Regions from separate parts of the Saccharothrix sp. CB00851 genome, predicted to be linked through region 2. Evidence: riboswitches for the same ligand, from Rfam matches in the RefSeq annotation. Region 2 holds a riboswitch; each other region holds the start of a gene.
What was found. Region 2 has a riboswitch for S-adenosylmethionine ahead of A6A25_RS40475 (aminotransferase class V-fold PLP-dependent enzyme). Riboswitches for the same ligand answer to the same signal wherever they lie in the genome.

Region 1: it holds a riboswitch for S-adenosylmethionine, as region 2 does, so the genes downstream of both, thrC (threonine synthase) here and A6A25_RS40475 (aminotransferase class V-fold PLP-dependent enzyme) in region 2, are expected to answer to the same signal.
Region 3: it holds a riboswitch for S-adenosylmethionine, as region 2 does, so the genes downstream of both, A6A25_RS29310 (methionine ABC transporter ATP-binding protein) here and A6A25_RS40475 (aminotransferase class V-fold PLP-dependent enzyme) in region 2, are expected to answer to the same signal.

What each region holds. Positions count from the first base shown of each region.
Region 1 is NZ_LWLC01000012.1:403,893-411,712, reverse strand. Features, by position in the region: gene A6A25_RS14580 (glycoside hydrolase family 3 N-terminal domain-containing protein) at 1-1,745, shown strand, start outside; gene rpsT (30S ribosomal protein S20) at 1,874-2,134, shown strand; gene holA (DNA polymerase III subunit delta) at 2,514-3,497, opposite strand; SAM riboswitch class I at 3,594-3,709, shown strand; gene thrC (threonine synthase) at 3,721-4,983, shown strand; partial or broken gene A6A25_RS14555 (DNA internalization-related competence protein ComEC/Rec2) at 5,658-7,820, opposite strand, start outside.
Region 2 is NZ_LWLC01000065.1:153,527-161,346, forward strand. Features, by position in the region: gene ileS (isoleucine--tRNA ligase) at 1-1,038, shown strand, start outside; gene A6A25_RS40450 (RNA polymerase sigma factor) at 1,119-1,685, opposite strand; gene A6A25_RS40455 (RNA polymerase sigma factor) at 1,784-2,344, opposite strand; gene A6A25_RS40460 (TetR/AcrR family transcriptional regulator) at 2,445-2,993, shown strand; gene A6A25_RS40465 (DUF167 domain-containing protein) at 2,986-3,267, shown strand; gene A6A25_RS40470 (potassium/proton antiporter) at 3,446-4,918, shown strand; SAM riboswitch class IV at 4,983-5,096, shown strand; gene A6A25_RS40475 (aminotransferase class V-fold PLP-dependent enzyme) at 5,132-6,451, shown strand; gene lspA (signal peptidase II) at 6,475-7,062, shown strand; gene A6A25_RS40485 (RluA family pseudouridine synthase) at 7,059-7,820, shown strand, end outside.
Region 3 is NZ_LWLC01000034.1:110,119-117,938, reverse strand. Features, by position in the region: gene A6A25_RS29320 (MetQ/NlpA family ABC transporter substrate-binding protein) at 1-502, opposite strand, end outside; gene A6A25_RS29315 (methionine ABC transporter permease) at 531-1,214, opposite strand; gene A6A25_RS29310 (methionine ABC transporter ATP-binding protein) at 1,211-2,221, opposite strand; SAM riboswitch class I at 2,425-2,517, opposite strand; gene rsmA (16S rRNA (adenine(1518)-N(6)/adenine(1519)-N(6))-dimethyltransferase RsmA) at 2,604-3,482, opposite strand; gene A6A25_RS29300 (resuscitation-promoting factor) at 3,650-5,080, opposite strand; gene A6A25_RS29295 (TatD family hydrolase) at 5,361-6,197, opposite strand; gene metG (methionine--tRNA ligase) at 6,202-7,820, opposite strand, start outside.

The DNA of each region.
Region 1 (7,820 bases), on a different contig from region 2:
GGGCCATGCGCGCCACCGGCGTGTTCTGGAACTTCGCGCCCGTGTCCGACATCGCCCGCGACACCCGCTGGGGCCGGTACTACGAGACCTACAGCGAGGACCCGGTGCTGGCCGGCGCGCTGGCGGCGGCGAACGTGCGCGGGCAGCAGGCCGAGCCGACCGACGGCACCGCGAAGCTCACCGCGACGGCCAAGCACTTCGCGGGCTACTCCGAACCGTTCAACGGGCACGACCGGGCGCCCGCCCAGCTGCCGATCCGGTACCTGCAGGACACCGTGCTGCCCGCGTTCCAGCCGCAGTTCGACGCGGGCGTCGGCACCGTGATGATCAACTCCGGTGCGGTGAACGGCGTGCCCGCGCACGCGTCGAAGTACCTGCTGACCACGCAGTTGCGCGACCGGATGGGCTTCCGGGGCGTGGCGATCACCGACTGGGAGGACATCCGGTTCCTGGTGGACCGCTACCACGTGGCGGCGGACTACGAGGAGGCCATCGCGATGGCCGTCAACGCGGGCGTGGACATGGCGATGGAGCCGTCGGACGCGGCGGGCTTCACCTCCGGCCTGTTGGCGGGCGTGCGCAGCGGCGCGATCCCCGGCAAGCGGATCGACCAGGCCGTGCGGCGGATCCTGAAGCTCAAGTTCGAGCTGGGGCTGTTCGAGAAGCCGTTCGTGGACGTGGAGAAGGCCGACGCGATCGTCAACGGCGCGGACCGGGCGCTGGCCCGCCAGGCGGCGGCGGAGAGCACCGTGCTGCTGCGCAACGACGGCGTGCTGCCCCTGTCGACCGGCGCGGGCAAGCTCGTGGTGACCGGTGACGCGGCCGACTCCGTGCCCCGCCAACTCGGTGGCTGGTCGGTCGGCTGGCAGGGCGTGCCGAACTGGTCGCCGATGCCGGACGCGGTGACGGTGCTGGAGGGCATCCGGGCCGCCGCGCCGTCGGCGAACGTGGTCAGCGCGCCCGCGCAGGCCGACGCGGTGGCGCAGGCCGGTGACGCCGACGCGGTGGTCGTGGTGCTCGGTGAGGACCCGGGCGCCGAGGGCGAGTCGGACACCGAGGAGCCCGCGCTGACCGCCGAGCAGCAGGGCCTGGTGAACGCGGTGCGTGCGACGGGCAAGCCGGTCGTGGTGGTGCTGCTCACCGGTCGGCCGCAGGTGCTCGGCACGGTGGCGGACGCCCCGGCGCTGGTCGCGGGCTGGCTGCCGGGCTCGGAGGGCGGCAGCGCGATCGCCGACGTGCTGTTCGGCGCGGTTAACCCGAGCGGCAAGCTGCCGGTGTCGTGGCCGAAGACGGTCGGTGACCAGCCGTTCTCCTACGACCAGCCGCGTGGCGCGAACACCGTGGCCAGCTCGGGGTACGACCCGGCGTTCGCGTTCGGGCACGGCTTGTCGTACACGACCTTCACCACGTCCGCGCCGACCCTGAAGTCGGCGGAGGTGCGGCGGGACGAGCAGGTGAAGGTGTCGGTGACCGTGGCCAACACCGGGGCGCGTGACGGCACCCTCATCGTGCCGGTGTACGTGCACCAGCCGGTGAGCAAGGTGCTCACGCCGGAGCGGCGCCTGGTCGGCTTCACGCGCGTGGCGTTGAAGGCGGGCGAGGAGCGGGCGGTCGAGGTGACGTTCGACGTGCGGCGGCTGGCGGTGACGTCCGGCGACATGGACGGCGCGGGCAAGCCGGAGGTGGCCAAGGGCGACTACGAGGTCGTGGTCGGCGAGGAGAGGACTCGATTCACGGTGCGGTGAGCTGCCCTGATATCCTTCTCTGCCGTACCGCGCGGCATTCCGCTGTGGAGGAAAACCGCCCCTTCGTGGGGCGGAGCCGGTGACAAGCGCGGTGCGACTCTCCAGACCGAGGAAAAGGTGGCTTTCGCGTGGCGAACATCAAGTCCCAGATGAAGCGGATCAAGACGAACGAGAAGGCGCGCCTGCGCAACAAGGCCGTCAAGTCGTCCCTCAAGACCGCCATCCGCAAGTTCCGTGAGGCCGCCGAGGCCGGTGACAAGGAGAAGGCCACCGTCCTGGCGCGGGAGGCTTCCCGCAAGCTGGACAAGGCCGTCACCAAGGGCGTGATCCACGCCAACCAGGCCGCCAACAAGAAGTCGGCGCTGGCGCGGCGCGCCAACCAGATCTGATCTGGTCCTCACGCCACTGGTTCTTGCCGAAAGGGCCGCCCACCCCGCGCGGGGTGGGCGGCCCTTTCTGTCGTCCCGATCAGCCCGCGCCCCGGCCGCCCCGCACCCCGGTCAACCCGCATCTCTGTCGGCCCGCGTTCGGGTTTGGCCCCATCCGCGCGGCCCGCGCCCCGGCCAGGTCCCGTCCAGCCCTGCCCGCGCCCCAGCCCAGCCCGCGCCCTCACCAGGCGCCATCCAGCGCCCAGCCTGACCCGCGCCCTCACCAGGCGCCATCCAGCGCCCAGCCTGGCCCGAGCCCCCGCCAGACCCCATCCAGCCCGGCCCGAGCCCCGCCCACCCCGAGCCCCATCAGGCCCGTCCAGCGCGACCCGCGTCCCGGTCAGCGGCGGCCGTGCGCCGCGACGATCTTCAGCACTGCGCGTTCCAGGGCGTAGCCCGAGTCGGCGGCGACGCCCTTGACGTCGGCGTTCAGGTCGGCGACCACCGTCATCGCCGCCGCGAGCCCCCGGTCCTCCCAGCCGCGCGACTGCCCCTGGGCCTTCTTCACCTTCCACGGCGGCATGCCGAGCTCCCCCGCCAGCTTGAACGGGTCGCCCCGCCCCACCGCCGACACCCGCGCGATCGTGCGCACCGCGTCGGCCAGCGCGTCGGCGACCAGCACGTGCGGCACGCCGAGCTGGATCGCCCACCGCAACGCCTCCAGCGCACCGGCCCGGTCGCCCATCACGGCCTTCTCCGCCACCGCGAACCCGGTCACCTCGGCCCTGCCCCGGTGGTAGCGGCGGACCGCCTCGGCGTCGACCTTGCCCCCCGTGTCCGCGACGAGCTGCGAGGCCGCCGCCGCCAACTCGCGCAGGTCCGATCCGATCGCCTCGATCAGCGCGGCCACGGCCTCCGGATCGGCCTTGCCACCACCCGCCGCCCGGATCTCGTTGCGCACGAACGCTTCCCGGTCCGCCGCCTTGGTGATCTTGGGGCACTCGGTGACCCGGGCACCGGCCTTGCGCAGCGCCGCGGGCAGGTCCTTGGCCACCTTGCTGCGCCCGCCACCGGTGTGGACGACCACCAGCGTCACCCCGTCCGCCGGGGCCTTGGCGTAGCCGATGATCGCGTCGGCGATCTCCTTGCCGCACTCCTGCGCGGCCTCCAGCGCGACCACCCGGCCCTCGGCGAACAGCGACGGGCTCACCAGTTCAGCCAGCTCAGGCGGGGTGAGATCGGTCACGCGCACGCGGGTCAGGTCGGCCTGCGGATCGGCTTTCCGCGCCGCCGCCAACGCACCGCGCACCGCGCGCTCGACCAGCAACTCCTCCTCGCCGACGATCAGGTGCACGGCGTCGGGCGTGTCAGCGGGCGCACTCACGGACGCGATCCTCCCACGCGCGTCCGGCGTCCGGATGGTGGACGTCTCTGGCTGAAGGTCGGGATGGTGACGTAAGTTGAGGCCACAACTGAATACCGCTCATCCAGAGGGGCAGAGGGATCGGCCCGAAGAAGCCCCGGCAACCCGTCGCACAGCGTCCGCTGGCGACCACGGTGCCAATTCCGACCCGCGACGCGCGGGAAAGATGAGGAGATACCTCGCGATGACTGCTGTCAGTGTGCCCTCGGCCACCACCTCCTTCGACCTCGGTCCCGCCCGCGCACTGTCGTGTCGCGAGTGCGGCCACGAGACGCCGCTCGCCGCCGAATACGCCTGTCTCGAGTGTTTCGGGCCGCTGGAAGTGGCCTACGACTTCGGCCGGGTCCGCCGCGAGGACATCGAGGCGGGCCCCCGGTCGATCTGGCGCTACCGCGGCCTGCTCCCCGTGCCGACCACCGTCGAGTCGCACCCCAACACCAACCCCGGCGGCACCCGCCTGGTCGAGGCCGACCGCCTCGCCAAGGCCTTGGGCGTGCGCAAGGTGTGGGTGAAGGACGACACCGGCAACCCCACCCACTCGTTCAAGGACCGCGTGGTCGGCGTCGCCCTCGCCGCCGCCCGCGAGCTGGGCTTCAAGGTCCTGGCCTGCCCCTCCACCGGCAACCTGGCCAACGCCGTCGCCGCCGCCGCGGCCCGTGCGGGCTGGCAGTCGGTGGTGCTCGTGCCGTCCACCCTGGAGCAGGCGAAGATCCTCATGACCGCCGTCTACGGCGGCAACCTGATCACCGTCGACGGCAACTACGACGACGTGAACCGGCTGGCGCAGGAACTGGCCGCCGAGCACGAGGACTGGGCGTTCGTCAACGTCAACGTCCGCCCCTACTACGCCGAGGGCTCCAAGACGCTCGGGTACGAGGTCGCCGAACAGCTCGGCTGGCGGCTGCCCGACCAGATCGTGGTGCCCATCGCCTCCGGCTCCCAGTTGACCAAGGTCGACAAGGCGTTCCGCGAGCTGGGCGAACTGGACCTGGTCGAGCAGACCCCCTACCGCGTGTTCGGCGCGCAGGCCACCGGCTGCTCCCCCGTCGCGGCCGCCTTCAAGGCCGGCCACGACGTGGTCACCCCGGTCCGCCCGGACACCATCGCCCGGTCGCTGGCGATCGGCGCCCCCGCCGACGGCCCCTACGTGCTGGACGCCGTCCGCCGCACCAACGGCGCGATCGAGGACGTCACCGACGAAGAGGTCGTCGAGGGCATCCGCCTGCTGGCCCGGACCGAGGGCATCTTCGCCGAGACGGCCGGCGGCGTCACCGTCGCCACCGCGAAGAAGCTCATCGAGACCGGCCGGCTGGACCCGGACGGCGAGACGGTGCTCCTGATCACCGGTGACGGCCTCAAGACCCTCGACGCCCTGGGCGACCGCGTCGGCCCCCGCGCCAACGTCCCGCCGTCGGCCGAGGCCGTCCTGAAGGCCCTCCAGGACTGATCCCGGCGATGTCCGGGCGGCCGACCGCGATGCCGGCCGCCCGGACGTCACGGTCCGGGTCAGCCCGGCGGTGGGATGCCCGTCGACGGGTTCGGCGATCTGTCCGGCGCTGGTCGGCTTGATCGCGGTACCGCGGTCGGCCTGGGCACTGCCACGACCGTCTCCGTCCTCCTGGTTCTCATAGCGAGATCCGGGACGAACGCAGCCAGCCGGTTCGGGGGAACGCGGACAGCTCCGGCAGGACGTGCGGCCCGACCGGTTCGGTGACCACGCGCCAGGCGGTGAGCATCTGAGGCCAGGGACGTGTCGCCTTCTCCTGGTTGTAGCGCTCGGCGTGCCACTCCTCCGGCTGCATGATGAGGTCGGCGTCGAACAGGGCGTCGGCGACCAGGCGGTAGGCGGTGTCCGCCGAGGGCACCTGTGCCAGTCGGATCACGCCGACGGCCGTCGCCCTGGCGACGATGCCGCGTTCGCCGCCGGGCAGGTCCTCGCAGACGTAATAGGTGAAGGCGGGCCGCAGTTCGTCCCGCGGCCACGGTTCGGCGGTGTAGCCCGGCTGCCACAGCGCCCACGCCACGGCCCGGTTGCCGCCTCGCGGCGACCAGCCGGAGTGCAATCGGATCCAGACGTCGTTCCTCATCGTTCTCCCCTTGTCCGTTGTGGGAATGGCTGCCGCCCCGGCGGGCGACCCGCGGCCCGTCCGGGCCTGCCAGGACGGCGGTGTCGCCGTCCCGGTCCGTGCGCAGCACCAGCGCGCCTCGGCTCGTCAACGCGTCGACCAGCACCCCGCTGGGGTGGCCGTAGCGGTTGCCCGCGCCGACGCTCACCAGCGCGATCCGCGGCCGGACGGCCGCGAGGAACGCCGGTGACGAGTACCGCGACCCGTGGTGCGGCACCTTGAGCACGTCGGCCCGCAGGTCCACGTGCCCGCCGAGCAGGTCCGCCTGCCCGGCCAGCTCGATGTCGCCGGTCAACAGCACCCGCCCGGCCGCGGTGGTGGCCCGCAGCACCAGCGACGCGTCGTTGACCGCCGTGTTCGTCTCACCCACCGGGTCCGCACGCGGGCCCAGCACGTCGAGGTCCAATCCCGGCCAGCTCAGCCGCTGCCCGGCGCCCAGCTCGACCACGCGGACCCCGGCCTCCCGCGCTCGTTCCACCACCTCCTCCCACGCCCACTCCGGCTGCCGCGACGGCCCCACCGCCACCGCGCCGACACCCCGCTCGGCCATCACCGCGGCCAACCCGCCGACGTGGTCGGCGTGCAGGTGGCTGAGCACCACCAGCGGGATCCGCCGCACGCCCAGCCGGCGCAGGCACGACAGCACCGGCACCGGGTCCGGCCCCGTGTCGACCAGCACCGCCCGGTCGCGCTCGGCGGTGGCCAGGACGACGGCGTCGCCTTGCCCGACGTCACAGGCCACGACCGACCAGCCGGGCACCGGCCAGCCCGGCGAGACGACGTTCAGCGGCACGATCACCACCACCGCGCCGACCACAGCCGCCACGGCCAGCGTCCGCACCCGGCGCAGCCTGGTGATCGCGTAGCCGAGCACCAGCACCCCGGCCAGCAACACCCCGCCGACCCAGCCGCCGGGCCACGCGACCGCCGCTCCCGGCACGGCCGCCGCGTGCCTGCCGACGGTGATCAGCCAGCTCGCCGCCGGACCGGCCACCTCGACGACCAGCCGGGCCGTCGGCTCGTGCGCCGGTGCCAGCAGGGTGGCCAGCACCCCGAGCACCGTCGCCGGGGCGACGACCGGGGCGACCAGCAGGTTCGCCAGCACCGCGACCAGGCTGACCTGGCCGGAGAGCCCGGCGACCAGCGGCGCGGTCGCCAGGTTCGCGGCCACCGGCACCGCCAGCGCCTCGGCGAAGCCCACCGGGACACCCCGGTCCTTCATGGCGGCGGCCCACCTCGGCGCGAGCAGCACCAGCGCCGCCGTCGCCACGACCGACAGCCCGAACCCCGGATCGGTGGCGAGTTCCGGGTCGTAGAGCACCAGGACCACCACCGCCGCGGCGAGCGCCGGCAACGCCGACCGCTCCCGACCCAGCACCAACGCGAGCAACGCCACCGCACCCATCACCGCGGCCCGCAACACGCTCGGCTCCGGCCCGGCCAGCACCACGAACCCGACCAGCGCCACCATCGCCCCCGCCGCGCACCCGCGCGGACCGATCCTCAGCAGCCTCAGCAGCAACAGGACCGCGCCGCAGAGGATCGCCAGGTTCGCCCCGCTGACGGCGAGGACGTGCGCGAGACCCGCCGTGCGGAACTCCTCCACCACCCTGGGCGGGAGGGCGGAGGTGTCGCCCACGACGAGCGCGGGCAGCAGCCCGGCCGGTTCGGGGTCGAGCGCGGTGCTCGCTCTTCGCAGTCCAGCCCGCAGGTCTTCGGCGACCCGCTGCCACACCGGTGCTTCCGTCACGTCCTGCGGAGGCCCACGAACCCGCAGCACCGCGACCGTCAGCTCGCCACCCCGGGGAAGGGCCAGGGTGCCGCGTGCGGTGGCCCGTTGGCCGGGCAGGAGATCCCGCCACCGGGCCGCCGACGCCAACACGACGATCCGACCACCGTCCTCGAGCGTCCCCCGGACCAGCACCAGGTCGACCCCGCCTGCCCGCGAACCGAAGCCGCTGGTGCGCAGCCCGTGCGGCCGGTTGTCGAGTTCGAAGTGGACCGTGACCGACGCCCCGGTCTCCGCCGCCTCCCGCAAGGGGTGGCGGGCAGCTCCGTGGACCTGGGCACCGATCCACAACGCCGCAACCGGCGCCGCGACGACCACCGCCACCGCCGCCGGCCGCCACGGGCGCAGGACCAAGCCGCCGAGCAGCGC
Region 2 (7,820 bases):
CTTGACCGGTACGTGCTGGCGAAGACGCACGACCTGGTGGCCGGGGTGACCGGGCAGCTGGACGAGTACGACATCTCGGGCGCGTGCGCGTCGATCCGGGAGTTCCTGGAGGTGCTGACCAACTGGTACGTGCGTCGTTCGCGCGACCGGTTCTGGTCCGGCGACCGGGACGCGATCGACACGCTGCACACCGTGCTGGAGGTCGTGTGCCGGGTGGCCGCGCCGCTGCTGCCGCTGACCACCGAGTCGGTGTGGCGTGGGTTGACCGGTGGCCGTTCGGTGCACCTGGCCGACTACCCGGTGGCGTCCGACCTGCCCGCGGACGACGCGCTGGTGGCCGCGATGGACCAGGTGCGGCAGGTGGCGTCCACGGCGTTGTCGCTGCGGAAGTCGAACAAGCTGCGGGTGCGGTTGCCGTTGGCGAAGCTGGTGATCGCGTCGGCGGACGTGGCGCAGCTGGAGGCGTTCACCGAGGTGCTGCGGGACGAGGTCAACGTCAAGGAGGTCGAGCTGACCACGGACGTGGACGCGCACGGCCACTTCCAGCTGGCGGTCAACGCGCGCGCCGCCGGGCCGCGGTTGGGGCCGGACGTGCAGAAGGTCATCAAGGCCGTGAAGGCCGGTGACTGGCAGGAGGTGGACGGTCGCGTCGTGGCCGCCGGGATCGAGCTGTTCCCGGAGGAGTACGAGCAGCGGCTGGTCGCCACCGACCAGGGTGCGACGGCGGCGTTGCCGAACAGCGGCGGGTTGGTCGTGCTGGACACCGTGGTCACGGAGGAGCTGGCGGCCGAGGGCGTCGCGCGTGATCTGGTGCGCGTGGTGCAGCAGGCGCGCAAGGACGCCGGCCTGGACGTGTCGGACCGGATCGCGTTGACGCTGCAGTTGCCGGCGGCGGTGGAGGACGCGGTGCGCCGGTTCGAGGCGTTCATCAAGGAGGAGACGTTGGCCGAGTCGGTCTCCTACGGCGAGGTGGCCGAGGGCTCGGACGGTGTCGTCGGTGACGGCCAGAAGGTCCGGGTCTCGGTCACCCGGGTCTGATCGGCCTGACCCGGTAGCCCGGTAGCCGGCGAGGATGTGCTGAAAGCTCAGAAGAGCGGGAGCACGTCCTCGCCGGACGGCTATCGCAGGTCGTCCTGTTCCAACCGGGCTTTCAGCTGGTTCAGGCAGCGGCCCCTGGTCGGGCCGATCGAGCCGCGGGGCATGGCGAGGGCCTCGGCGACGGCGCGGTACTCGGCGCGGCCTGCCAGGACGGTCAGGCGGAGCAGTTCCTGGCAACGGCGTGGCATGGAGTTGAACGCGTGCCAGAGGCGGCGGTCGCGGTCGTCGCGCAGGGCTTCCGGTTCCGGTAGCCAGCGGTCGTCGGGGAGGTCCATGGCGGAGTCGGTGGACAAAGCCGGGCGGCCGTTGAGGTCGCGCCAGGCGCGTTGGGCCTCGCGGCGGGTGGCGACGATCAGCCAGCCGGCCACGGCCCTGGGCTCGGCCAGGCGGTCCAGGTGGCGCAGCAGGCTCAGCCACACCGTCTGCACGACGTCCTCGGCGGTGGCCTGGTCCAGTCCGTTGCCCCTGGCCACGTGCCACACCAACGGGGTCAGCTCGGCCACCAGGGAGTCCAGCGCCTCCCGTGAACCGGACCGTGCGGCCACGACCAGCGCCGCCTGCCGCTCGTACCTCGACGCCTGGGCCATGATCGCGGCTACGCCGAGGTCGTCCGTGCCGGGGTCCTCCGGGATGGCTTCGGCCAGTTCGGCGCGCAGGTGGTCCAGCCGGGGGTCCAACTCGTCGGTCATGACGTCTCCTTCCCGCGCTGGGAGCCGCGCACCCGTCGCTCCTCGTTGCCGACCTGCTCGCTGACCAGCGCCCGCGCCTGCGACACGTACCGCCGCACGGACGCCCGCCTGCACCCCAGCACGTCGGCGATCTCGTCGTCGGCGAAGTCACAGAACCGCAGCACCAGCGCGGTGCGCAGGTGGTCCGGCAGGTTCGCCACCGCCGCCAGCGTGCTGACCAGCTCGTGCCACGTCTCGGCGTCCCGCTGCTTGGGCACCAGGATCCGGTACGTGCCGCGCTGCCGGGCGACCACCTCGTCGGTCAGGTCGCCCGGCCGCTCCCGCCGACGGGCCTGGTCCACCAGCAGGTTGCGGATCGTCTTCACCAGCCAAGCACGCCTGGACCCGGGAGCGATCACCGGCCAGTGCCGCCACGCGCCGACGAACGCCTCCTGCACCGCGGACTCGTGGTCCAGGTGCGGCGACATCACCGCCGCGAAGCGGAACAGCCTGGTGCGCTCGCGGTGGTAGAAGTCGCTGAAGGTGGCCGCGTGGTCGTCGGGATCCTCCGGCGTCACGAACCCTCCCCCCTCTGGTCCCGGTAACCGGTAGACGGACGAGACCGGGGGTTGTGGAGGAAATCCGCGCCGTCGTTACCGTACGGTAGCGTATGGAGCTGTGGCACGGCGAACGCGCGACGACTGGACCGGGGTGGCCCTGCAAGCGCTGGCGGAAGGCGGGGTGGCCGCGGTCGCGGTGGAACCGCTCGCGGCGCGCATCGGCGCCACCAAGGGCAGCGCCTACTGGCACTTCCCCAACCGGGAAGCCCTGCTCAAGGCCACCCTCGAACGCTGGGAGCGCGAGCACACCGAGTCCGTGATCGAGCTGGTCGAGTCGGCGGTGGAACCGCTGGAGAAGCTGCGGCTGCTGTTCGGCACCGTGCTGGAGAGCGTCGAGGACAGCGCGGTGGAACTGGCCATGCTCGCCGCCAAGGACGACCCGGCGGTCGCGCCGGTGCTGGGTCGCGTCACCGAGCGCCGCATCGCCTACATGGAGGACCTGTTCGGCCAACTCGGGTTCGACGCCGACGTGGCGCACCAGCGGGCCGTGCTCGCGTACTCGGTCTACCTGGGACAGGCCCAGCTGATGTCGTCCACCCCGCACGTGGTCAAGGGGAGGCGCACGCTGCTGGAGGAGACGCTGACCATCGTGATGTGCCGTGCCTGAGGCGTTCCGGTTCGGAATTCGGGTGAAGCCGGGCGCGAAGCGAGAGGCCGTCGGCGGTCGGTGGGGTGACGGCGCGCTGGTCGTCGCGGTCGCCGCGCCCGCCGTGGAGGGCAAGGCGAACGAGGCCGTGCGCAAGGCGCTGGCCAAGGCGTTCGGCGTGCGCAGGCAGGACGTCGAGGTGGTCGCGGGCGAGCGCGGCCGGGACAAGGTCGTGCGGGTCGACCCCGCCCCGGCCGACGCCGCCGAGGTGCTGGCGCGGCTGCTCGACAGCTGAGCGCGCACAAACGTCCGCTGTGGACGGTGCGGGGCCGGAGAACTTCCGGCTGGTGACGGTGCGTGGTGCCGCGTGGTGCCGTGTGGCGTGCCGGATTCGTCCATTTCGGTGTCACCAGGGAGAATGACCCCGTCGAGTGATGTCGCGGTGACGACGGCCTGGAGGTCGAGTGGGCGGTGTGACGGACTTCCTCGGCATCGCCGCCGCGGTTCTCCTGCTTTCGGTCATCGCGGTCAGGGTGTCGATCCGGCTCGGTCTGCCGTCCCTCCTGCTCTACCTCGGCATCGGGGTGCTGCTCGGCGAGGCCGTGGTGGGCATCCAGTTCGAGGACGCCGACCTGACCCGTTCGCTGGGCACGGTCGCGCTCGTGCTGATCCTCACCGAGGGCGGGCTGACCACGCGGTGGAGCGCGGTGAAACCGGCGCTGGGGCTGGGCATCACCCTGTCCACGGTGGCCGTCGGCGTGAGCATCGCGGTCACCGGGTTCGCGCTGCACTTCCTGCTGGACATGGACTGGCGCACGGCGCTGCTGTGGGGGGCGGTGCTGTCGTCCACCGACGCCGCGGCCGTGTTCAGCGTGCTGCGCGGGGTGGGCGTGGGCAAGCGGCTCATCGGCGCGTTGGAGCTGGAGTCCGGCATCAACGACGCGCCGGTCTACATCGCCGTCGTGCTGCTCGCGTCGCCCGATCCCATCACCTGGACGGCGCCGCTGCTCATGCTCTACGAGCTGATCGCGGGCGGTGTGATCGGGATCGTGCTCGGCTGGGTCGGCGGTGTCGCGCTGCGCCGGGCCGCCCTGCCCGCCACCGGCCTGTACCCGCTGGCCACGGTCGCCGTGTGCCTGCTCGCCTACACCGTCGGCGACCTCGCGCACGCGTCCGGCTTCCTGGCCGTCTACATCGCCGCCCTCGTGCTCGGCAACGCCCGCCTGCCGCACCGCGCGGACACCCTGTCGTTCGCCGAGGGTCTGGGCTGGATCGCGCAGATCGGGCTGTTCGTGCTGCTCGGCCTGTACGCCTCGCCCGACCGGCTGCTCGACGCGCTGGTACCGGCCCTGGTCGCGGGCGCGGTGCTGGTGCTGCTGGCCCGGCCGCTGTCGGTGCTGTGCGCCGCGCTGCCGTTCCGCGTGCCGTGGCGTGAACAGGTGTTCATCTCCTGGTCGGGGCTGCGCGGCGCGGTGCCGATCGTGTTCGCCCTGCTGCCGCTGATCCAGGGCGTGGCCGGCGCGCAACAGCTGGTGGACGCGGTGTTCGTGCTGGTGGTGGTGCTGACCGTGGTGCAGGGCACGACCCTGCCGTGGCTGGCCAAGTGGCTCCGGCTGGTCAAGTCCGGCGAGGCGCACGAGGTGCAGGTCGACTCGTCGGCGCTGGACCAGCTGGGCGCGGAGCTGCTCCAGGTCCGCATCCAGCCGGGCTCCAAGCTGCACGGCGTGTACCTGTCGGAGCTGCGGCTGCCGCCGGGCTCCTCGGTCAGCCTCGTCGTGCGCGACGACAACGGCTTCACCCCGCAGCCGACGACCCGGCTGCAGGAGCACGACCAGCTGCTCGTGGTGTGCACGGAGGCCATGCGCACGGCGACCGAGCAGCGCATCCGGGCCGTCGACCGGGCGGGCCGGTTCGCCCGCTGGAAGGGCGACGTCGGCCTGCCGTGACGGCTCCCAGGATGTGAACGCCCCTCGACGGCGCGCGGCGGCCTGGGTTAACTTCGGTGCCGAAGGTCATGAGTGCCAGCGCTAAGCCCAGGCTTGCTGGCCGGCAACCCTCCTACCGCGGTGGGGTGCCCCTGGTGAGGACCTGGCCGGCGCGCAGGGCGTCCGGCAAGCGCGGGCCTCCACGGGTGGGGTCCCGGACCCCCGGAGGGCGTCATGACCGTCGCAGTTCCCCGCACCGCAGTCGCCGCTTTGCCCCGCGTCGTCGTCTCGTCGCTGCGCGTGCCGCTGGTGACCGGCGAGCGCGTCGAGTACGCCAACCTCGACCACGCGGCCAGCGCGCCGTGCCTGGAGCAGGTGCGTGACGCGGTGGACGAGCTGCTGCCCTGGTACGCCAGCGTGCACCGGGGCGCGGGTTACGCCTCGCAGGTCAGCACCAAGGTCTACGAGCAGGCACGTGCGTCGGTGCGCCGGTTCCTCGGTGCCCGGGACAGCGACGCCGTCGTGTTCACCCGCAACACCACCGACGCGCTGAACCTGCTGGCCAGGAGCGTGCCCAGGCACACCGCCGTGATTCTCTTCGACACCGAGCACCACGCCGCGCTGCTGCCTTGGCGCGGCCCGAACGTGCGTCACCTGCGCACCCCCGACTCACCCGCCCAGGCGGTGCTGGAGCTGGACCGGGCGCTGCGCGCGGCACCGGTCGGCCCGCGGCTGGTCGTGGTGACCGGCGCGTCCAACGTGACCGGTGAGGTCTGGCCGGTGGCCGAGCTGTCGCGGGTGGCCCGCCGGCACGGCGCCCGGATCGCCCTGGACGCCGCCCAGCTCGCGCCGCACCGGCCGGTGGACGTGCGCGCGCTGGACGTCGACTACACCGTGCTGTCGGGGCACAAGGTCTACGCGCCGTTCGGCGCCGGGGTGCTGGTCGGCCGGTCCGACTGGCTGCAGGCCGCCGAGCCGTACCTGGTGGGCGGCGGCGCGACGGCCCGCGTCACCGACCACGGCGACCGGCTGGGCGTGGCCTGGTCGGCGGTGCCCGAGCGGCACGAGGCGGGTACGCCGAACGTGGTGGGCGTGCACGCCCTGGCCGTGGCGTGCGACGTGCTGAGCAGGCACTGGGAGCAGACCACCGAGCACGAGCGCGTCCTGCTGGAGCGGCTGCGCGCGGGCCTGAAGATCGTGCCGGGTGTGCACGAACTGGCGCTGTTCGGGTCGGACCACGACCGGGTGGGTGTGGTGAGCTTCACCGTCGGTGGTCAGGACGCCGGCTACCTGGCCGCCGCGCTGTCCGCCGAGCACGGCATCGGCGTGCGTGATGGGGCGTTCTGCGCCCACGTCGCCGTGCACCGCCTCACGCACGGTGACCGGGCGCTGCGGGCGTCCCTCGGGCTGGGTACCACCGAGGAGCACGTGGACCGGTTCGTGGCCGCGTTGCGCACGCTCGTGGTGGAGGGTTCGCGGTGGGAGTACGAGCTCCGCGACGGCCGTTGGGCCCCTCTGGACGACCGGCGCGCGCTCCCGCCGTTCCTGCGCTGACTCCGATACTGGACAATGGCCCGGTGAGCACCGATCCCAACACCGAGCCGGACACGCCGGACCAGCCGGACGCACCGCTGCCCAAGCGACGGGTCCTCTTGCTGGCCGTGATCGCCCCGGTGGTGCTGGCGCTCGACCTGATCACCAAGATCATCGCGGTCGAGGAGCTGGAGGGGCGCGAGCCGGTCGAGCTGTTCGGCGGCCTGCTCTACCTGCCGCTGATCCGCAACACCGGCGCCGCGTTCGGCCTGGCCGAGGGCTGGACGGTGATCCTCGCCCTGATCGCGTCCGGCGTGGTCGTGTTCATCCTGTGGATCGCGCGCCGGCTGCGGTCGGTCGGCTGGGCCATCGGCCTCGGCCTGGTGCTGGGCGGCGCGACGGGCAACCTGGTCGACCGGATCTTCCGCGGTCCCGGCCCGCTGCGCGGCGGCGTGGTCGACTTCATCTCCGTCCTCGACCCGTGGGGCAACTTCTTCCCCGTGTTCAACCTGGCCGACTCCGCCATCTGCGTGGGTGGCGGCGTGATCGTGCTGATGGCTCTGCTCCAACGCGACTACGACGGCACGCGCGTCGAGAAGAAGCCCAGCTCGAAGTCGGAGAAGAACGCATGAGTGGCGACTACCGGACCCTTCCCGTGCCCGATGGCCTGGACGGGATGAGGGTCGACGCCGGGCTGGCCAAGCTCCTCGGCCTGTCCCGCACGGTGGTCGCGGCGTTGACCGAGTCGGGTGACGTCGTGCTCGACGGGCAGCCCGCCGGCAAGTCGGACCGCCTGGTCGCCGGCTCCGTGCTGGAGGTCACCCTGCCCGAGCCGGAACGCCCGGTGCAGGTGCAGGCCGTGCCCGTGGAGGGCTTGGACATCCTGCACGAGGACGACGACGTGATCGTGGTCGACAAGCCCGTCGGCGTGGCCGTGCACCCCAGCCCCGGCTGGACCGGTCCGACCGTGGTGGGCGGCCTGGCCGCGGCCGGCATCCGGATCGCCACCTCGGGTGCCGCCGAGCGGCAGGGCGTCGTGCACCGGCTGGACGTCGGCACGACCGGCGTCATGGTGGTGGCCAAGAGCGAGAGCGCCTACTCGGCGTTGAAGCACGCGTTCAAGGAGCGCACGGTCGACAAGCTCTACCACGCGCTCGTGCAGGGCCACCCGGACCCGATCAAGGGCACCATCGACGCGCCGATCGACCGGCACCCCAAGCACGACTACAAGTTCGCCGTGATGGCCAACGGCAAGCCGAGCATCACGCACTACGAGGTGGTGGAGGCGTTCCGCGCCGCGTCGCTGCTCGACGTGCACCTGGAAACCGGCCGCACGCACCAGATCCGGGTGCACTTCTCCGCGCTGCGGCACCCGTGCGTCGGCGACCTG
Region 3 (7,820 bases), on a different contig from region 2:
CACGGATGGTCGCCGTCTTCTCCTTGCCCGGGATCACCTTGATCAGCCCGTTGGCCTGGAGCAGCTGCAGGCCCCGGGCTTCGTTCGTGGCGTCGTTGGCCACGGCCACCCGGCCGCCGGACGGCAGGTCGGCCAGCGACTTGTGCTTCTTCGAGTACACGCCGAGCGGTTCGAGGTGGACCGGGCCGATCCACTCCAGCGGCGCGCCGCTCTCCGCCTTGAACGTGTCCAGGTAGGGCACGGTCTGGAAGTAGTTCGCGTCCAGCGACCCGTCGACCAGCGCGACGTTCGGCTGCACGTAGTCGGTGAACTCCACGACCTCGATCTTCAGGCCCTTCGACGCGGCCAGGTTGTCCGCGACGTAGCGCAGCACCTGGGCGTGCGGGACGGGGCTCACGCCGACCTTAAGGGGTGCGTTCGGGTCGGACGCGGCCCCGGTGTCGCCACTACCGCAGCCCACTGCGGTCAGCAGCACGGCGAGCAGGGCAGCACGAATACGCATTTCGTTCCTTAGGTGAGGAGAAAGACGATCAGACGGACGCGGTGCGGCGGCGGTCGACGCCGCGGGCCACGCGGTTGGTGGTGAACTGGATCAGGGTGGCGATGACGGCCAGCACGACGACCGTGCTCCACAGGTAGCGGTCGTTGAAGCGCTGGTAGCCCATGCGCACGGCGAGGTCGCCGAGGCCGCCGCCGCCGACCACGCCGGCCATCGCCGAGTAGCCCAGCAGGGCGATCGCGGTGACGCCGACGGCGTTGACCAGCGCGGGCAACGACTCGCGGAGCAGCACGCTGCGCACGATCCGCAGCGTGGACGACCCGGTGGTGACGGCGGCCTCGACCACCGACACGTGCACCTCGGCCAGCACGTTCTGGACCAGCCTGCCGACGAACGGGATCGCGCCGACGGCCAGCGGCACGATGGCCGCCGTGGGTCCGATGGTGCTGCCGAGCAGCAACCTGGTCAGCGAGGTGAGCACCACCAGCAGGACCAGGAACGGCATGGAGCGGCCCAGGTCCACGACGAACCCGAGGACCTTGTGCAGCACCGGCCGGGGCTTCAGCCCACCGGGCGCGGTGAGCTGGAGCCAGATGCCGACGGGTGCGCCGAGCAGAACAGCGATCAGGGTGGAGACGACCACCATGTACAACGTCTCGCCGGTGGCTACCAGCACGTCGTCGAACACGATGGACCAGGGTGTTGCAGACCTCACGCAGCTACTCCCTGCGGACCCGACAGGGTCCGTCGCACCGAGCCGCCCGCTTCCGAGATCCACTCCAGCGCCGAGTCCGCGCGCTCACCCTTGAGGCCGACGCGGAACCGCGCCACCGGGGTCTCGCCGAGCCGGGTCAGGCCGCCGCCGAGCAGGTTCAGCTCGACACCGAACCGGCTGGTCGCCTCGGGCAGCAGCGCGCCGACGGCGGCGAAGCCGATCAGCACGACGTCCGCGACCCGGTCGAACGAGCCTTCCAGCGCCGGGTTCTGGTCCACGGCGGGCAGCAGGGACGAGGCCGTGCGGCTGGTGGCGTCGGACACCAGGTCCAGCACCTTGCCGTGCTCGACCACGCGGCCGTCCTCCAGCACCGCGACGTCGTCGCAGATCCTGCGGACCACGCCCATGTCGTGCGTGACGACGAGGACGGTGACGCCCAGTTCGGCGCGGGCCCGGTCCAGCACGGTGAGCACCGAGCCGGTGGTGTCGGGGTCGAGCGCGGACGTCGGCTCGTCGGCCAGCAGCACGGACGGCGACGCGGCCAGGGCGCGGGCGACCGCGATCCGCTGGCGCTGGCCGCCGGAGAGCTGGTCGGGGTAGGAGCCGGCCTTGTCGGTCAGGCCGACCAGGTCGAGGAGTTCGGCGACGCGGGTGCGGCGCTGCGGCCCGGCCACGCCCGCGGCCTCCAGCGGCAGCGCGACGTTGCCCGCGGCGGTGCGCTGGCGCAGCAGTGAGTCGCCCTGCGGCACGACGCCGATCTGCCGGCGGGCGGCACGCAGGGCGGTGCCGTCGAGGGAGACGAGGTCGGTGCCGTCGACGCGGATCGCACCGCTGTCGGGGCGCTCCAGGAGCGCGACGCACCGGGCCAGGGTGGACTTGCCCGCCCCGCTGGGGCCGACGACGCCGAGCACGGTGCCCGCGGCGACGTCCAGGTTCACGCCGTCCAGCGCGCGAACCTGCCCGGTACTCCCGGGGAAGGTCTTGGTGAGGTTCTCGACAGTGATCACGTTTCGCTCCACGACAGCATGCGGCGCGCACGCTGGTGGCGTGCGTGACCGACGGCTCAGCTCAGAAAGGTGTCCTGAATGAAGGACGCGAGGATTCGAAGGCGCCCAGGGCTGCTAGCGGCAGCTGCGACAGGCTGACGACGTGCGGCGGCCGTGGTCGACGACCCGCCGGCGGGTGAGCATTCGCATCCTGGGCACGTGATCCTCCATCGATCCTGGCTGAAGCACCTGCCCCCATGGAGGGGTGGTTGCTGCGGCGTCGTAGAGCCAGGTCTCTCGGCCGCTCGGGATGGCACCACGAGTAGACCTGACCGAGCCTCGCTGACGCAAGCCTGAAACCGGATCGTCCGGCAAATCACACTTTCGGCCGAAAGATCATCGACTACCGAGGGGACGCGGCCTCGGCTATCCGGATGAAGTCACTGACGGCCAGTTGTTCGCCGCGCACCGCCGGGTCCACGCCCGCGGCGACGAGCAGCCGCTGGGCCTCGGCGGCCGAACCCGCCCAGCCGGACAGCGCGCCGCGCAGCATCTTGCGCCGCTGCGCGAAAGCGGCGTCCACCAACGAGAACAGCCGTTTCGGGTCCACAGTGGACAGCGGTGGGTGGCGCTCGAACGCGACCAGCGCGGAGTCCACGTTCGGCACGGGCCAGAACACCGAGCGCGGCACCGGGCCGGCCCGGCGGGCGTCGGCGTACCAGGCGAGCTTCACGCTGGGCACGCCGTAGACCTTGCTGCCGGGACCGGCGGCCATCCGGTCGGCGACTTCGGACTGCACCATCACCAGGCCGGTGCGCAACGACGGCAGCACGGCCAGCAGGTGCAGCACGACGGGCACGGCCACGTTGTAAGGCAGGTTCGCGACCAGGGCGGTCGGGGCGGTCGGGAGCTGGTCGGGTGTGACGCGCATCGCGTCCTCGTGCACGACGGTCAGCCGGTCGGCGAGGTCGGGCGCGCGCTCGGCCACCGTGACGGGGAGGCGGTCGGCGAGCACCCCGTCGATCTCCACGGCCACCAGCGCGCGGCAGGAAGGCAGCAACGCCAACGTCAGCGAACCCAGGCCGGGGCCCACTTCGAGGACCACGTCGTCCGGGCGCAGGTCGGCGGCCGACACGATGCGCCGCACCGTGTTGGGGTCGTGCACGAAGTTCTGCCCCAGCTTCTTGGTGGGGCGGATGTCCAGCTCGGCGGCCAGCCGACGCACGTCGGCCGGCCCGAGGAGGTGGCTCCCCGAACCGGCCGACGTCGAATCCTCAGTCACCCGTGCATTCTCCACCACGTCACGCACGCCCCTGGACCACCACGCGAGGTCGCGTCGATCGTTCGCGACTCATTTTCCGGCGATCACGCTTTTCGATCGTCGGAAAATCAGGCGCGAACGATCGACTTCCAGGCGACCGAGCCCGCCGTCTGCGGAGCAGCGGCAATCTAGGGGAGGCCCAGCTTCTGCTGGCAGTGGGGCCAGGCCGAGTAGCCGCCGCGCGCGTCGCGCAGCTTCGTCGCCACCGCGATCTGCTGCTCGCGGGTCGCCTGGTGCGGGTACGCGGCGTACTGGCCACCGCCGTAGGCGTCCCACGTGCCCTTGTTGAACTGCAGGCCGCCGTAGTAGCCGTTGCCGGTGTTGATGGCCCAGTTGCCGGTCGCCTCGCAGTAGGCCAGCCGGTCCCAGATCTCGCCGTCCGGCGGGAGCTTGGTGCCGACCTTGACCTTCTTGGGCTTCGGCTCCTTGGTGACCTTCGCGCCCAGCTTCTCGCGGCCGACCTCGGCGCCGTTCTTCACGGTGACGCGGTAGGTGACGATCTGCTCGCCGGCCTCGCCCGGGTCCAGGACCTCTTTCTGGCCCTTCATCATCGTGTCGTCCTTGACCTCCTCGACGGGCGGCTGGATGGCCTCCGTCGCGTTGATCACCGACACGCCGGTGCGCGTGATGTGGACCTCGGCGCCGTTGGTGACGCGCAGGTCCATCGCCGTTTCGAGCTTGTCGTCCGGGCCGAGCGTGAGGTTCTCGTTCTTCAGCAGCTCCTCGACGGTCACGGCCGTGGTCTGCAGCTGCCGGGGCGCGTTGCCGCCGTCGTAGAGCGTGATGGTCTTGAGGCTCTTGACCTCGAGCGAGAGGCCGCTGAGGGGCACGTCCATGCCGCGGTCGTGCGAGAGCCACGCGCCCTCGTCGTTGACCTGCATCTGGTCCAGCGCCTCGTCCACGGTGACCGAGCGGACCCAGCCCTCGCGCTGCTCGCCGTCGACCGTCATCTTCACCAGCCGGCCGCGGTCCAGCGAGATCTTCCCGCCGTCGCCGACCTTCGCCTGGGGTGACGGGCTGAGCGCGTCGTGCTCGCCGATCGTGATGCCCTCGTCGGCGAGGATCTCGCCGACCGTGGACTCGTAGGTGCGGACGGTCTTGGCTTCACCGTCGACGTCGACCGTGACGGACTTGTCCATCGCGATCGCGGTGGCACCGCCACCGGAGATGGTCACCAGCACGGTGGCGACCGCGGCCTTGAGGAAACGCCGCTTCCACTTCCCCGCGGCTTCGACCAGGGCGGCCGGCGGGGCGTCGGGCCGCTCGGCGGCCAGTGCGCCCGCGACCCGGTCCTGGGAGACCTCGTCGGGGATGATGATCGGGGGTAGGAGCGTGGTCTCGGCGTTGATCAGCCGGATCAGCTCGTCGACGTCGACGTTCGCGCTCTCCAGCAGCGCGTCGGCGTCAGGTCCCAGTACTTCCAGGACGTCGTCCGGGGTGATGGTGAACACCGCGGTGTCCCATTCGGACGGCGGCCCGGGTCTGTCCAGGACGTCGACACCGGTGATCGGTGCCTGCACGGGCGTAAACCAGTCGGTGTCCTCGTTGAACGAGTTCACGGGGTGCCATACCTCCTGAAGGCGCGAAGTCCGGCGACGCGCACGTTCGATGTCGGTGGTCAGCTGGTGATCTCCGGCAACTCCTGTGCGTGTTCGGCTTCGTCGCTTCTGGTGTCAACGTGACCCGCCCCGACTGCGGGTGCGCCCCGAACTGCTACTCGGGGCACGGTCACGGGACCGTAACGGGTCCCGGGCGGTTGTGCCAACACCCCCGCAATCCTTGTGAGTTCAGTCACTCCGTTAGGGGAGCAAGTCTGTCCGCCATTCGTTGTAAGGAGGATTACGACTCCGCCGCGTCACGAAGACCGAAGACCCGTTCGGCGTTTCGGGTGATCTTCGTGGCCAGCTCGGCCAGATCGGTCTCACGCAGAGTCGCTAGGTCACGGACCGTGTAGTTGACGCAATAAGGCTCGTTCGGGCGACCTCGGTACGGGTGGGGCGTGAGGAACGGCGCGTCGGTCTCGACGAGCAGGTGGTCCTCCGGCACCCACAGTGCGGCTTCCCGCAGGGCGTGGGCGTTGCGGAACGTCGTGGTGCCCGCGAAGGACAGCACGAACCCGCGTTCCACGCACGCGCGCGCGAAGGAGAGGTCACCGGAGAAGCAGTGGAAGACCACTGTGGACGGCGCACCCTCGGCGTCGAGCACCTTCAGGATGTCGTCGTGCGCGTCCCGGTCGTGGATCATCAGCGGCTTGTCGACCTTCTTGGCCAGGTCGATGTGCCAGCGGAACGCCTCGTGCTGGGCGCTTTTCGGCGCGTAGTCCCAGTAGTAGTCCAGGCCCGTCTCGCCGATCGCGACGACCCGGGGCTGCTCGGCGAGCCTGCTCAACTCCGCCTGCTCGACCTCGCCGAACGTCGACGTGCGGGTCGGGTGCAGGGCGACGGCGGCGAACACCCGCTCGTCCCACGTCGCGGCTTCGGCGGCCCAGCGGGCGGCGTCGAGGTCGTCGGCCACGGTGATCACGCGGTCCACGCCCGCCCCGACGGCCCGGTCGACCACCTCGCGGACCTGGTCGGGTGTCGTCGCGCCGCACGCGTCCAGGTGGGTGTGGGCGTCGACCACCGGCGCCGGAAGGGGTTCCGGGACCGGTGGCCGTTCGCCGCGGCGTTTCGTCACTTCGTCACTTGACGATCGGGGCCCACTCGGGGCCGGTCTCACCCAGTTCGGGGTCCAGCTTCGCGAACAGCGGCGCCGGCTTGGCCAGCGGCCTGCCCACCTCGATCGGCGTGGACGCCCAGGTCGCCTGCTCGGCCGCGTAGTCGCCGGTCAGCACCGGGTACTCGCGGTCGGGCACGTCGAGGTCGGCCACGTCGGTCAGCTGCGGCTGCGCGGCCCACACGCCCGTGCCGCCCAGCGCCTCGTGCACCTTCTGCGCCGAGTGCGGCAGGAACGGCGTCAGCAGGGCGTTGGCGTCCTGCACGACCTGCAACGCGGTGTGCAGCACGGTGTCGCGGCGCTCGGGGTCGTCCTTGAGCTTCCACGGCTCCTGGTCGGACAGGTAGCGGTTGGCCGCGCCGACCACCTTCATCGCCTCGCTGGAGGCCTGCTTGAACCGGGAGCGGCGCAGGTTCGCGCCCACCACGTCGAACGCCTTGCGGGACAGCTCCAGCAGCTCGTGGTCGGCCTGGGTGGGGCTGGTCGGCTTCGGCACGGCGCCCACGTTCTTGTGCGCCATCGAGATCGACCGGTTGACCAGGTTGCCCCACTCGTTGGCCAGCTCGAAGTTCGTCCGGCGGACGAACTCCTCCCAGGTGAAGTCGGTGTCCTGGTTCTCCGGACCGGCCACCGAGATGAAGTAGCGCAGGGCGTCGGGCCCGAACTGCTCCAGGAAGTCCGTGACGTAGATCACGGTACCGCGCGAGGTGGAGAACTTCGAGCCGCTCATGGTCAGGAACTCGGAGCTGACCACCTCGGTGGGCAGGTTCAGCGTGCCGAACGCGCCCGGCTCGCCGCCCTTCGCGCCCTGGCCGTTCTGACCGAGCAGGAGGGACGGCCAGATCAGCGAGTGGAAGACGATGTTGTCCTTGCCCATGAAGTAGTAGCCCTGGGCGTCACCGGTCCAGAACTCCTTCCAGGCGTCGTCGTCCCCGCTGCGGCGGGCCCACTCGACGGACGCGCTGAGGTAGCCGATCACCGCGTCGAACCACACGTAGAAGCGCTTCATCGGCTGCTCGCGCCAGCCGTCGAGCGGGATCGGGATGCCCCAGTCCAGGTCGCGGGTGATGGCGCGCGGGCGCAGGTCGTCGATGAGGTTCTGGCTGAACTTGAGCACGTTCGGGCGCCACTCGGTGCGCGTCTGCAGCCAGCCGCCGAGCGCGTCGATGAACTGCGGCAGGTCCAGGAACAGGTGCTCGGTCTCGACGAACTTCGGCACCTCGCCGTTGATGCGGGAGCGCGGGTTCTTCAGGTCGACGGGGTCGAGCTGGTTGCCGCAGTTGTCGCACTGGTCGCCGCGGGCGCCGTCGTAGCCGCAGATCGGGCAGGTGCCCTCGATGTAGCGGTCGGGCAGCGTGCGGCCGGTGGAGGGGCTGATCGCGCCCATCTCGGTCTTGGGGATGACGTAGCCGTTGCGCCAGAGGGCGAGGAAGAGCTCCTGCACCACCTTGTAGTGGTTGCCGGTGGTGGTGCGGGTGAACAGGTCGTAGGACAGGCCCAGGCCGTGCAGGTCGTTCGCGATGACGCGGTGGTACTTGTCCACCAGTTCGCGGGTGGACATGCCCTCCTTCTCGGCCTGCACCG